One region of the Paenibacillus sp. FSL R10-2796 genome, then DNA from elsewhere that is predicted to be linked to it. Evidence: riboswitches for the same ligand, from Rfam matches in the RefSeq annotation. Region 1 holds a riboswitch; the other holds the start of a gene.
What was found. A riboswitch is a leader RNA that binds a small molecule or an ion and turns the genes downstream of it on or off. The one in region 1 is predicted to bind preQ1.
Positions count from the first base shown of each region.

Region 1 (5,384 bases):
ATCATTTATTTGCCACGCTTATTATGCCAGATCAATGCATGCAGCTGTGGAAGTACACGAACCTTGTTCATATCCGAATCCACGATTACTTTATTAAACAACCACTCCAGCCTTCCCAGAAGTCGAGCAGAAATGTTGCCCTCTTCCGTGACATCATCATTACCAGGCTGCAGAAAGAGCTGCACATTCGGATATCGCTGGTGAACGTTTTTCGCATAATCAAAATCCTTATCATCAAACACTACGACCTTCAAGCTATGCGTAGAACGACCCAGTTTCTCCATCTTACTCATGATGTTATCTAGCATTTCCCAATTCGTTGTCATTCCTGAGCTTGGGGGTTTAGGACTGATTGTCAGCACATCCACGTCATTGAACCAATCCTGCCATTTACTCCCCTGAGTTTCTATCGCTGCTTTTATTCCACGCTCATGAAGCAGTTTGATGAAGGTACCCATTCCTTCACCAATCAAGGCAGGATTACCGCCTGAAATCGTAACACAGTCGAAATTATCTCCAGCTAATGCCAATAATTCATTTATGATTTCTTCTGCTTCCATCATGCGAACCTTATTCTTAGCCGTACCATCCCAAGTAAAAGCGGAGTCACACCAGCCGCAACGATAATCGCAGCCATAGGTGCGGACAAACATTGTCTTCACTCCAATTACCGCACCTTCGCCTTGAATAGTTGGACCGAACATTTCAATGACAGGAATCTTACTCACAGTCACAGCCTCCATACAAACGGTAGGATGGCCCTTCATCCGGAACATCTTCAGCCAGCACCTCTGCCCAAGAGGTTGGAGTCTCCCATAGCTTTACCGAGTACAAAGGCAACCCTGCTTGCTTAAGCTTGTAGGCAATATATGAAGACATATTCTCTACTGTGGTGCGGAAAGACAACAAGGCTACTTTGGAGCCCGTATTCGTTAACGTCTCTAACACAGGTTCATTTCCCATGGCAAGAAAAGCGTGATCTAAACGATCTACAAGGCTTTGTTGTACTGTCATTTTGATATCGCTGAAATCAATGACGAAACCTTCATCCGAGTGGCCTTCCGCGGCCATAGGTTTGCCCTTAAGCACTACTTCGAGCTTATAAGTATGTCCGTGCAGGTTGCTGCATTTCCCTTTGTGTCCCACTAACTGGTGTGCCGCATCGAACGTAAATATTTTGCAGACTGAAACCTCGTTAAGCATTAAGAACCGGCCTCCATTCTCTCCGCCTCATATTGCTCAAGACCACGCTGACGCAATAGACAGGCTGGACAAGTACCGCAGCCACTGCCAATAATACCGTTGTAACAGGTCAGTGTGTGTTCGCGAACATAATCAAAATACCCCAGTGCATCGGCCATTTTCCACGTTTCTTTTTTATCCAGCCACATTAGGGGAGTGTGGATCGCAAACTCATAGTCCATAGATAAGTTCAGCGTAACATTCAATGATTTCACAAAAACATCACGGCAGTCCGGATAACCGCTAAAGTCCGTTTGGCAAACCCCAGTGACGATATGGGAGTACCCCAGTTGTTTAGCTAATATTGCGGCAAAAGATAAAAACAACAAATTCCGTCCATCGACGAAAGTACTTGGAAGCTCATCTCCTTCACCAGCCACGATATCTATATCCTGACGGGTAAGTGCATTGGGTGCCAGCTGATTGAGCAGCCCCAGATCAAGAATATGCTGTTTTACATTAAACTTAGCTGCTATCTCTGTTGCAACTTCGATTTCAGCCGCATGACGTTGATTATAGTTGAAGGTAACTACCTGCACTTCCTCATACTGCTGCAATGCCCAAACCAGGCAAGTGGTGCTATCTTGTCCGCCGCTGAATACGACGAGTGCTTTTTTGTTCATATGAATCTCTCCTTATCACAAGTTGGAATTTAGCGGTTGTCCACTTTTTCTGGATAGAGGTCGTGATTGATTAAGCGGTGTTCCGCCATCGCCTCATACTTCGTACCCGGTCTTCCATAGTTGCAATAAGGATCAATTGAAATGCCTCCGCGCGGAGTGAACTTGCCCCATACCTCAATGTAACGCGGATCCATCAGAGAGATCAGATCATTCATAATAATGTTGACACAGTCCTCATGAAAATCACCATGGTTGCGGAAGCTAAACAGATACAGCTTTAATGATTTGGATTCCACCATTTTTTGTTCAGGAATATACGAAATATACAGCGTGGCAAAATCCGGCTGACCCGTTACAGGACACAAGCTAGTGAACTCAGGGCAGTTGAATTTAACAAAATAATCACGCCCGGGATGTTTGTTATCAAACACCTCCAGAATGTCTGGATCATAACCAAACTTGTACTGTGTTCCCTGATTACCAAGCAAAGTAACTTCTTGCATTTCCTCTTTCAATCTTCCTTCTGACACGACAAAAAACCCCTCTCTTTTCCTTCGGCCTTGGCCGGTAATGGAAAGAAGAACGAGATTTCGAAAACTTGGCTCCACTAAGAAGAAACGGAAGCAACGTCCGTATAAAGGACAGCAACCGCTTGTACTGTTTAATATATTCTTAGTTTTTTATAGAGGGAGTTCGCGAACCTCTCCTGCACAACTTTAGCGCAGACTTCTTCTTAAAGCATATTGCGTCTTGAACTATACCATGGGTAGCCCGCTCCTGACAAGTTCTACTCTTTACTGTTACCTTATATAGATCAGCAAATAACTCCAGGTTACCGCGGATAGATCTGCGTATGTAGAGTTTATGAAGTTCAAAAACAATGCCAATTTGGTCGTGAATTTCTTTTTTAATCACATGAATTATTCATACAGTTAATTAAGATGTGGCAAAAAAAAGGATTCAAATCCTAAGAAAAGGGTAACTTATTCATAATAATCTTCGAGCTAAGGGTGGGAGCATTTTATGGAACAAAGTATACAGCAGCTTATGGATTGGCTTAACAATCATTTAAATGAAACAATCGCTATTGAAAAGAAAGAACTTCGTGATTTGGATAAAGTTCATTTCAATTTAGAGTCCGTAGATTTCCGGAGTGCAGATGACGTAATTGATGAATATCTTGGAAGTGCACTGATATTAAGAGGTTTCGGCAGCACACTTAACGCCGATGGTGAACTGGTATCCCTGCCACAATCCACTTATGATTTAGCTGTTGAAGGTCTTCAAATCGTAGACTTAGCCGACCGCAAGGCAGAAATAACTACGGACAGAGCTAATTACACCCTTTCAGTAGATTAAACGAACATGATTATGATAAGCAAAAAGAGCCCACAGCGATCTGCGGGCTCTTTTTGCTTATCATTTATTCTTCTCCAATGATCTCCACTTCAGTTTCAAGCTCTACACCGAATTTATCCTTCACAGTCGCTCTTACATGGTGGATTAGCCCGATGTAATCACTGGCTGTTGCATTATCTGCATTCACAATAAATCCCGCATGCTTCTTGGATACCTCAGCACCGCCGATTCTTGTACCCTGTAAGCCGCTCTCTTGAATTAACTGTCCTGCAAAACGGCCTGGAGGCCGCTTAAATACACTCCCACAGGATGGATACTCAAGCGGTTGCTTCGATTCACGTAAATATGTTAGTTCATCCATTTTTGCCTTGATCGTTAAAACATCACCGGAAGTCATAGCAAATTTGGCCTCAAGTACAATATACTCACCGCTTGCGAATACACTTTTTCTGTATCCCCATTGCAGCTCATCTCCTTGCAGAGTTACCAATTGCCCGTTCTTATTTATAGCTAGTGCACTATGCAGGACATCTTTGATCTCACCGCCATAAGCACCTGCGTTCATATAGAGCGCTCCACCAACTGTTCCTGGAATGCCACAGGCGAACTCAAGACCCGTAAGCTCCTTATCAAGCGCATATCTGGAAACATCAATTATTTTGGCACCACATTGCGCATATAAGAGATTGTCGCGAATTCCCATTTCGGTCAGTCCTGCCGTTTGCAGAACGATTCCACGTACCCCTCCATCACGGATAATCACATTGGAGCCATTCCCAAGTACCGTAAGGGTTATCCCATTTTGTTCTGCATATGTAACAATCTTTTGAATTTCATCATAAGTAGCTGGTGCAGCCAAAATATCAGCTTTTCCGCCCATTTTAGTGTACACGTGATCTTTTAAATTCTCATGACTTTTCACTTTTCCTGCAGTCATTAGCTGCTCTAGGTCATCTTGAATTTTGTCAATATTCATGTTTTCATGCTCCTTTAACCATGTATAAATGATGGTCCTTGATCTATTTTAAAGAGTTATTATGAAATTGTAGGCAACCACAACTGTAACAACGAACAGGCTCCCTTGTCAATGACGGGAGCCTGTTCGTTATATGATTTTAGATGATAATTACACAGCTTTATAGGCAGCAAGCTCGTAAGGAAGACACAGTGGCACACCCGTACGTGGATCCGGAACGATATCCGCTTCAATTCCAAACACTTCCCGCAATACATCTGGTGTCATAACCTCAGTAGGTGAGCCTTCGCTAACCACAGTACCGGACTTAATCGCTACCATATGCTGCGCATAACGAGTAGCATGATTCAAATCATGCACGACCATGATAATGGTACGGCCTTCTTCCTCATTCAGCTTTTGCAAAAGCTGAAGAACTTCGAGCTGATGCGCCATATCTAGGAACGTTGTAGGCTCGTCAAGGAATAAAATATCTGTTTCTTGAGCCAACGCCATAGCGATCCAAGCGCGTTGACGTTGTCCACCAGAGAGACGGTCAATAGGGCGATCATGAAAAGATTCCATGCCCGTAACAGAGATGGCGTTGGAGATGATGTTGCGATCCTCTGCGGTCATCGTGCCAAATCCCTTTTGATGAGGGAAACGACCGTAACTGACCAGCTCAGATACCGTCAGACCGTCAGGAGCCGTTGGGTTCTGCGGTAGAATCGCTAGCTGACGAGCAACCTCTTTAGTTGAAAAGTTATGGATCGATTTGCCGTCCAGCATTACGGTGCCACTCTTCGGCTTCATAATCCGGGCCATCGTTTTGAGGATTGTAGATTTACCGGAGCCGTTAGCGCCCACTAGTGCGGTGATTTTTCCCGTAGGGATAGACAAGTTCAAGCCTTTAACTATAGTAGCCTCTGCATACCCAATACTTAATTCTTCTGTATTCAAACGTTCTGACATGATCTACAACTCCCTTAAAAGTTTTATGGAGCTATGCTCCTAAGTATGAACTAATTTACGCTTTAGACTTGGCGAGTAAATATAAAAAGTAAGGTGCGCCAATAATCGCAACCACAATGCCAGTCGGAACTTCCGCAGGTTGCAGCACCCATCTGCCGATGGTATCAGCGGTAATCATAAGAAGCGCCCCTGTCAAAGCACTAGCAGGTAATAACACTTGATGGCGGGGTCCC
Region 1 covers NZ_CP150178.1:3,881,755-3,887,138, forward strand. Annotated here, with positions in the region: gene queE (7-carboxy-7-deazaguanine synthase QueE) at 6-728, opposite strand; gene NST58_RS17525 (6-carboxytetrahydropterin synthase) at 721-1,203, opposite strand; gene queC (7-cyano-7-deazaguanine synthase QueC) at 1,203-1,865, opposite strand; gene queF (preQ(1) synthase) at 1,895-2,368, opposite strand; PreQ1 riboswitch class I at 2,532-2,575, opposite strand; gene NST58_RS17540 (hypothetical protein) at 2,889-3,224, shown strand; gene murB (UDP-N-acetylmuramate dehydrogenase) at 3,289-4,200, opposite strand; gene NST58_RS17550 (ABC transporter ATP-binding protein) at 4,351-5,151, opposite strand; gene NST58_RS17555 (iron ABC transporter permease) at 5,207-5,384, opposite strand, start outside.

Region 2 (5,384 bases), 2.3 Mb from region 1:
GGTAGCATCCACGGATGAACTTTGAGTAATTTGCTGTTGGTAGTGCCACGGATGAACTTTGAGTAATTTGCTGTTGGTAGCGCCACGGATGAACTTTGAGTAATTTGCTGTAGGTAACTTGGCTCCGGACTCAGGAGACCTTATTTGTGATAAAAGGGTTAATTTGGAGCGTTTTCGGACACCAGAGACGCTATTTGAACAAAATAGGCTGAGTCTGGGTTGATTATGAGGCAATAGCGTCTCTCGAGTCCGAAAAAGCCTCCAAATGGCAGTTTTTCGAGTAATAGCGGCATCTGAGTCCGCAAGCCAGCAGCAAATGGCGTGCTGAGTCTAAGTGAGAGCTTCGCGCAAGCTAGCGCATGTAGCCGAGTCTATTGCTGTAAGTAGCATCGACGGAGGAACTTTGAGTAATTTGCAGTAAGTAGCATCCACGGAGGAACTTTGAGTAATTTGCTGTTGGTAGCGCCACGGATGAACTTTGAGTAATTTGCTGTAGGTAGCATCCACGGAGGAACTATGAGTAATTTGCAGTAGGTAGCATCCACGGATGAACTTTGAGTAATTTGCTGTAGGTAGCGCCACGGAGGAACTTTGAGTAATTTGCTGTAGGTAGCATCCACGGATGAACTTTGAGTAATTTGCAGTAGGTAGCATCCACGGATGAACTTTAAGTAATTCGCTGTGAGTAACTTGGTTCCGGACTCAGGAGACCTTATTTGTGATAAAAGGGTTAATTTGGAGCGTTTTCGGACACCAGAGGCGCTATTTGAGCGAAATAGGCTGAGTCTGGGTTGATTATGAGGCAATAGCGTCTCTCGAGTCCGAAAAAGTCTCCAAATGGCAGTTTTTCGAGTAATAGCGGCATCTGAGTCCGCAAGCCAGCAGCAAATGGCGTGCTGAGTCTAAACGAGAGGATTGCGCAAGCCAACGGCAAATGACGCGCCGAGTCTAAACGAGAGTATCGCGCAAGCCAGCAGCAAATGGCGTGCTGAGTCTAAGCGAGATTATCGCGCAAGCCAGTAGCAAATGACGCGCCGAGTCTAAGCGAGATTATCGCGCAAGCCAACGGCAAATGACGCGCCGAGTCTAAACGAGATTATCGCGCAAGCCAGCGGCAAATGGCGTGCCGAGTCTAAACGAGAGTATCGCGCAAGCCAGCAGCACATGACGCGCCGATTCTAAGCGAGAGCTTCGCGCAAGCCTAGCGTATGCCCCCAACTCTAAGCGAGCCATCGCAAACTAAAAAACCCCGTTCAACACTTTCGTGTGAACGGGGGTTTTAATTTACAAGCGTTAAATCTTAAATTGCTGCACAGCTTCTTGGAGTTTCTTGGCTTGCTCATACAGATGTTTAACGGTTTCTGCATGGCCTTCCAGTTCGACGCGCTGCCGCTCTGAGTTAGCAGCGAGTGTGTCCGCACTTTCTTGCGATCTTGATGTAATTTGTGCAGTTTCTTCGACGGAAGCACTGACTTCTTCTGTACTTGCTGAGATTTGCTGTGTAGCCGCAGATACGGATTGGATGCTGTGATTGATGCTTTGGATAAGAATCAGGAGGTGATTAAAGGCATCACCTGCTTCTGCTACTTTGCCGACTCCAGAGGCAACCTCAGAATTCACGTGGTTCATCTCGGTAACGGAGCGACTCATATCTTCTTGAAGCCCAAGTAGGAAGTCACGGATCTGTTCGTTTGCGTTACGGGATTGTTCAGACAGCTTGCGTACTTCTCCCGCAACAACAGCAAAGCCGCGTCCATGCTCTCCTGCGCGTGCAGCTTCGATTGAAGCATTCAGCGACAGCATTTGGATCTGTTTCGTAATTTCAGTAATGCTGTGAACGACTTCTCCGATCATTACTGAACGCTCATTCATGATTTGTAATTGATCCAGCGACTGTAGGGAAGCACGTTCAACCTGGCGCATTTGCAGCACAGCGCTTTGAGCAATTTCATTACCGCCACTTGCTTCAGCGGAAGCCTCACTGATTTGCTCCGTGACTTCATTCGCTGCTGAAGCAATACTTTGAATGCCTAAATTGATTTCTTCCATTGCTCTCGAGTTATCTGATGCACTGCTAGCGATAGTCGTACTACCTTTGCCGATTTCTACTACCGATGAGCTGGAGTGTTCCGCCATATCATTGAGAACCTCAACACGTTCTTTCAAAGAGTTGGAATCCGCAACGACAGTATTAGAGGTTACCAGTACATGTCCAATCATTTCTTTCAGGCGTTGGGTCATCGCTTGGAAGCTTACGGACAACTGTGCAACTTCGTCATTTCCTTTAACTGATAATTCTTCGGTGAAATCTCCCTCTGCGAGCCGGGCACTATAAGCTGCCAGTTTTGAGATTGGACGTGTTATACGCACACTCATGAACCATGCACCAGTTAGGCCGATGATCAACGTCAGAAGTGTGATTCCGGCACTTGTCCATAGAATACTGTCTGTTTTTTCTTGAATGAAGCTTACGTCACTGCTTACACCGATAACCATCGTACTTCCGGGAATACCGATATAAGCTGTTTTATGTATACCATGTGCGTCGCTATATGTATCGCTTAGTCCAGTTTTTCCTTTAGAGGCTTGTTGCATTGCAGAGGATACGGTGACACTTTCTGCCCGTTGCAATTTTGCATCGTGATCTGCGGATAGAATCTCAGCTTCTTTCCCCTTCAGATTGACCAGAAAAATGGTTTCCACTCCATGTTGTTTCCTCTTTTCCTGAAAATAGAACTCGAGATTGGTGGCAGACTGATCGTTCTTATTTAGGGTTTGCTGGGCGTGCATTACGTTGAGATTCTTATATACGTCCTGAGCAGCGGCAGTAAGGATTTTGTTAATCTGCGGCATAACATAGCTGTTGAAGATACTGATAGAGATAAAATAGAAGCTGGTGCTTAACAAAAGAGACGTGAGCAACAGAACAACAAATAATAAACGCGTAAATTTGCGACTGATCGAATGCTTGATACGAAACATATCGTTCTCTCCTTTTTTTATGGACGGTGAGGTCATTTCTTTTTTAGTCTTCACTAGATACTCCATGCCAACTGCTGGAAATTGGCGACCCGAGATATATTCCATAGTTATGTCATATTTCTACTAAATGGATCGGGAATAAGGTGTTTGATACTATTCTATAGAATTAACCTCTGGATGAATAGTGAAAGTTTTGTCCTATAGAGCATTTTTTTCTGAAAAAAATGAATTATTGCTGACTATTTTAGATAATTGGCGAAAAAAAAGAAATGGAACTACCAATTTCATATAAAAATATTATTTTTATGGATTGTTAAGCGCTATTGTGATAGAGTATTTATGTTTTGTTCCGAAAATTTAATATTGTAAGCCGCGGTTCGTAACCATCCCGCGTAAACAAAACTAGGAGGAATTTCAGTAATATGTTTAATTTGCTGTGGGGAGTTTTATTTGTTATTGTCAATTTTGCTTTTTTTCTACTCTGTTACCGCTTGTTCGGGAAAAGTGGAATGTACGCCTGGGTAGGTATTGCTACTGTAATTGCTAACATTCAGGTAGCTAAGACGATTGCTATGCCATTTGATATTGTGATGACACTCGGAAATACGATGTATGTCACTTTATATATGACCAGCGATTTACTTAATGAGAAGTACGGAAGAGCGGAAGCACGTAAAGCGGTCTGGTTTGGTTTCTTCACCTTGCTTATGACTACAGTCATTATGCAGATGGTACTAGTATTTAAGCCGCAGGAGACCGATATCGCTCAGTCTTCTTTGGAGACGATTTTTGGGCTGATGCCTCGACTAGCTTTGGGTAGTCTTACTGCTTACTTCATTAGTCAGTTCCTAGATGTTCGGTTGTACTCTTGGATTCGGAAATATTACAGCACCTCAAGTCAGCTGTGGATTCGTTCCAACGGTAGTACGATGATTAGCTCCTTTGTGGATACACTTATTTTCTGTACCATTGCGTTTGCGGGCTTGTATGACTGGAATGTATGGCTTGAAATTTTGCTTACGACTTATCTAGCGAAGTTCTTACTAACCGCAGTAAGCACACCTATCTTATATATCGCCCGAACCTTTACTTTTGCTGAAGAGGGTTCACCATCATCCGTTCAAAAGAAGGACTAAACAACAATACAGCCAGCGCGTACCGATCATAATCGATGCGTGCTGGCTGTTTTTTCGTTGTAAGATGGACTTAATAGTTACATGAAAGATGTGTACATAAAAATAATATAAAGCTAAAATAAGCTATCGTAGCAATTCTAGCGGGTTAGTTTAACAGGAGCGCCGGCGATGGCGCTTATCACATATCCTTTAGTTTGGGCTGGACTTGCGGGGCAGTCCGATTGAAGAGAATGTATATAATCGGTAGTCACAGAAAATACGAACAGGTGTGATCTAGGATGAATCTAGTAGTTCCTATACTGCGTCATGCAGCACAGCAGCCCGACAGCATTGCCTTAACCCATGACCAAGCAAGTCATACCTATGCCACATTAGTAAAAACGATGCGGAGAATCGCGAATGGCTTACAGCAAAAGGGTCTGAGGCATGACAAAATCGCGATTTTATCTACGAATCGTATTGAATTTGTTGAGGTTTTTTTGGGGGCGATTTATGCGGGCTGTGTTCCCATTCCCTTAGATCCCAAGTGGAGTGCTAATGAACTGCAGGTTATTATAGAGCAGTGCCAGCCGACAATGATTTTTGCCGAGCCGGAAGCCGCAAAGAATCTGACCTTCAAGGATCAAATGATCCAAACATTGACCTTCTCAAATGAACGAACAGGTTCCTATGATCAGTGGCTGGCTGCCCTGAAGCCGGAGGCTGAGTTGGATGAGACGAATGAATTATTATTTATTGGCTTTACTTCAGGCACAACCGGATTGCCCAAAGGTTATATGCGTACCCATTTATCATGGTTAAAAAGCTTTGAGGTTTCGAATATTGCTTTTGAATTGGACGCTATGAAGGATGTTTTGGCACCAGGTCCATTTGTGCATTCCCTATCCTTATTCGCCGTAATGCAGAGTCTATATGGTGGAGCAACCTTTCATATCACACAAAAATTTAGTGCCACGCAGGTGTTAGAGTTGTGCCAGCAAATTCCGGGCGTGGTGCTGTTCGTCGTACCAACAATGATCGAATCCATGATGCAGCAGGCTGTACCTGGGCAGATACAGATTGATGCGATTATTAGCTCAGGTGCAAAGTGGTCGGAGTTGTCCAAGAAAAGGGGCATGGAAGTGTTTGGTGGAGCGCGGCTTTATGAATCCTACGGTTCTTCAGAAGCGAGCTATATTAGTTATTTGAATGTTCTGACCGAGCATAATCCGACCTCTGTAGGCAAACCTTATCCCGGTGTGCAAATTTCCATTCGTGATGACCAGT
Region 2 covers NZ_CP150178.1:1,534,385-1,539,768, forward strand. Annotated here, with positions in the region: gene NST58_RS07090 (methyl-accepting chemotaxis protein) at 1,294-2,982, opposite strand; PreQ1 riboswitch class I at 3,349-3,394, shown strand; gene NST58_RS07095 (queuosine precursor transporter) at 3,405-4,118, shown strand; gene NST58_RS07100 (AMP-binding protein) at 4,397-5,384, shown strand, end outside.
Region 2: another riboswitch for preQ1. It lies ahead of NST58_RS07095 (queuosine precursor transporter); the one in region 1 lies ahead of queF (preQ(1) synthase).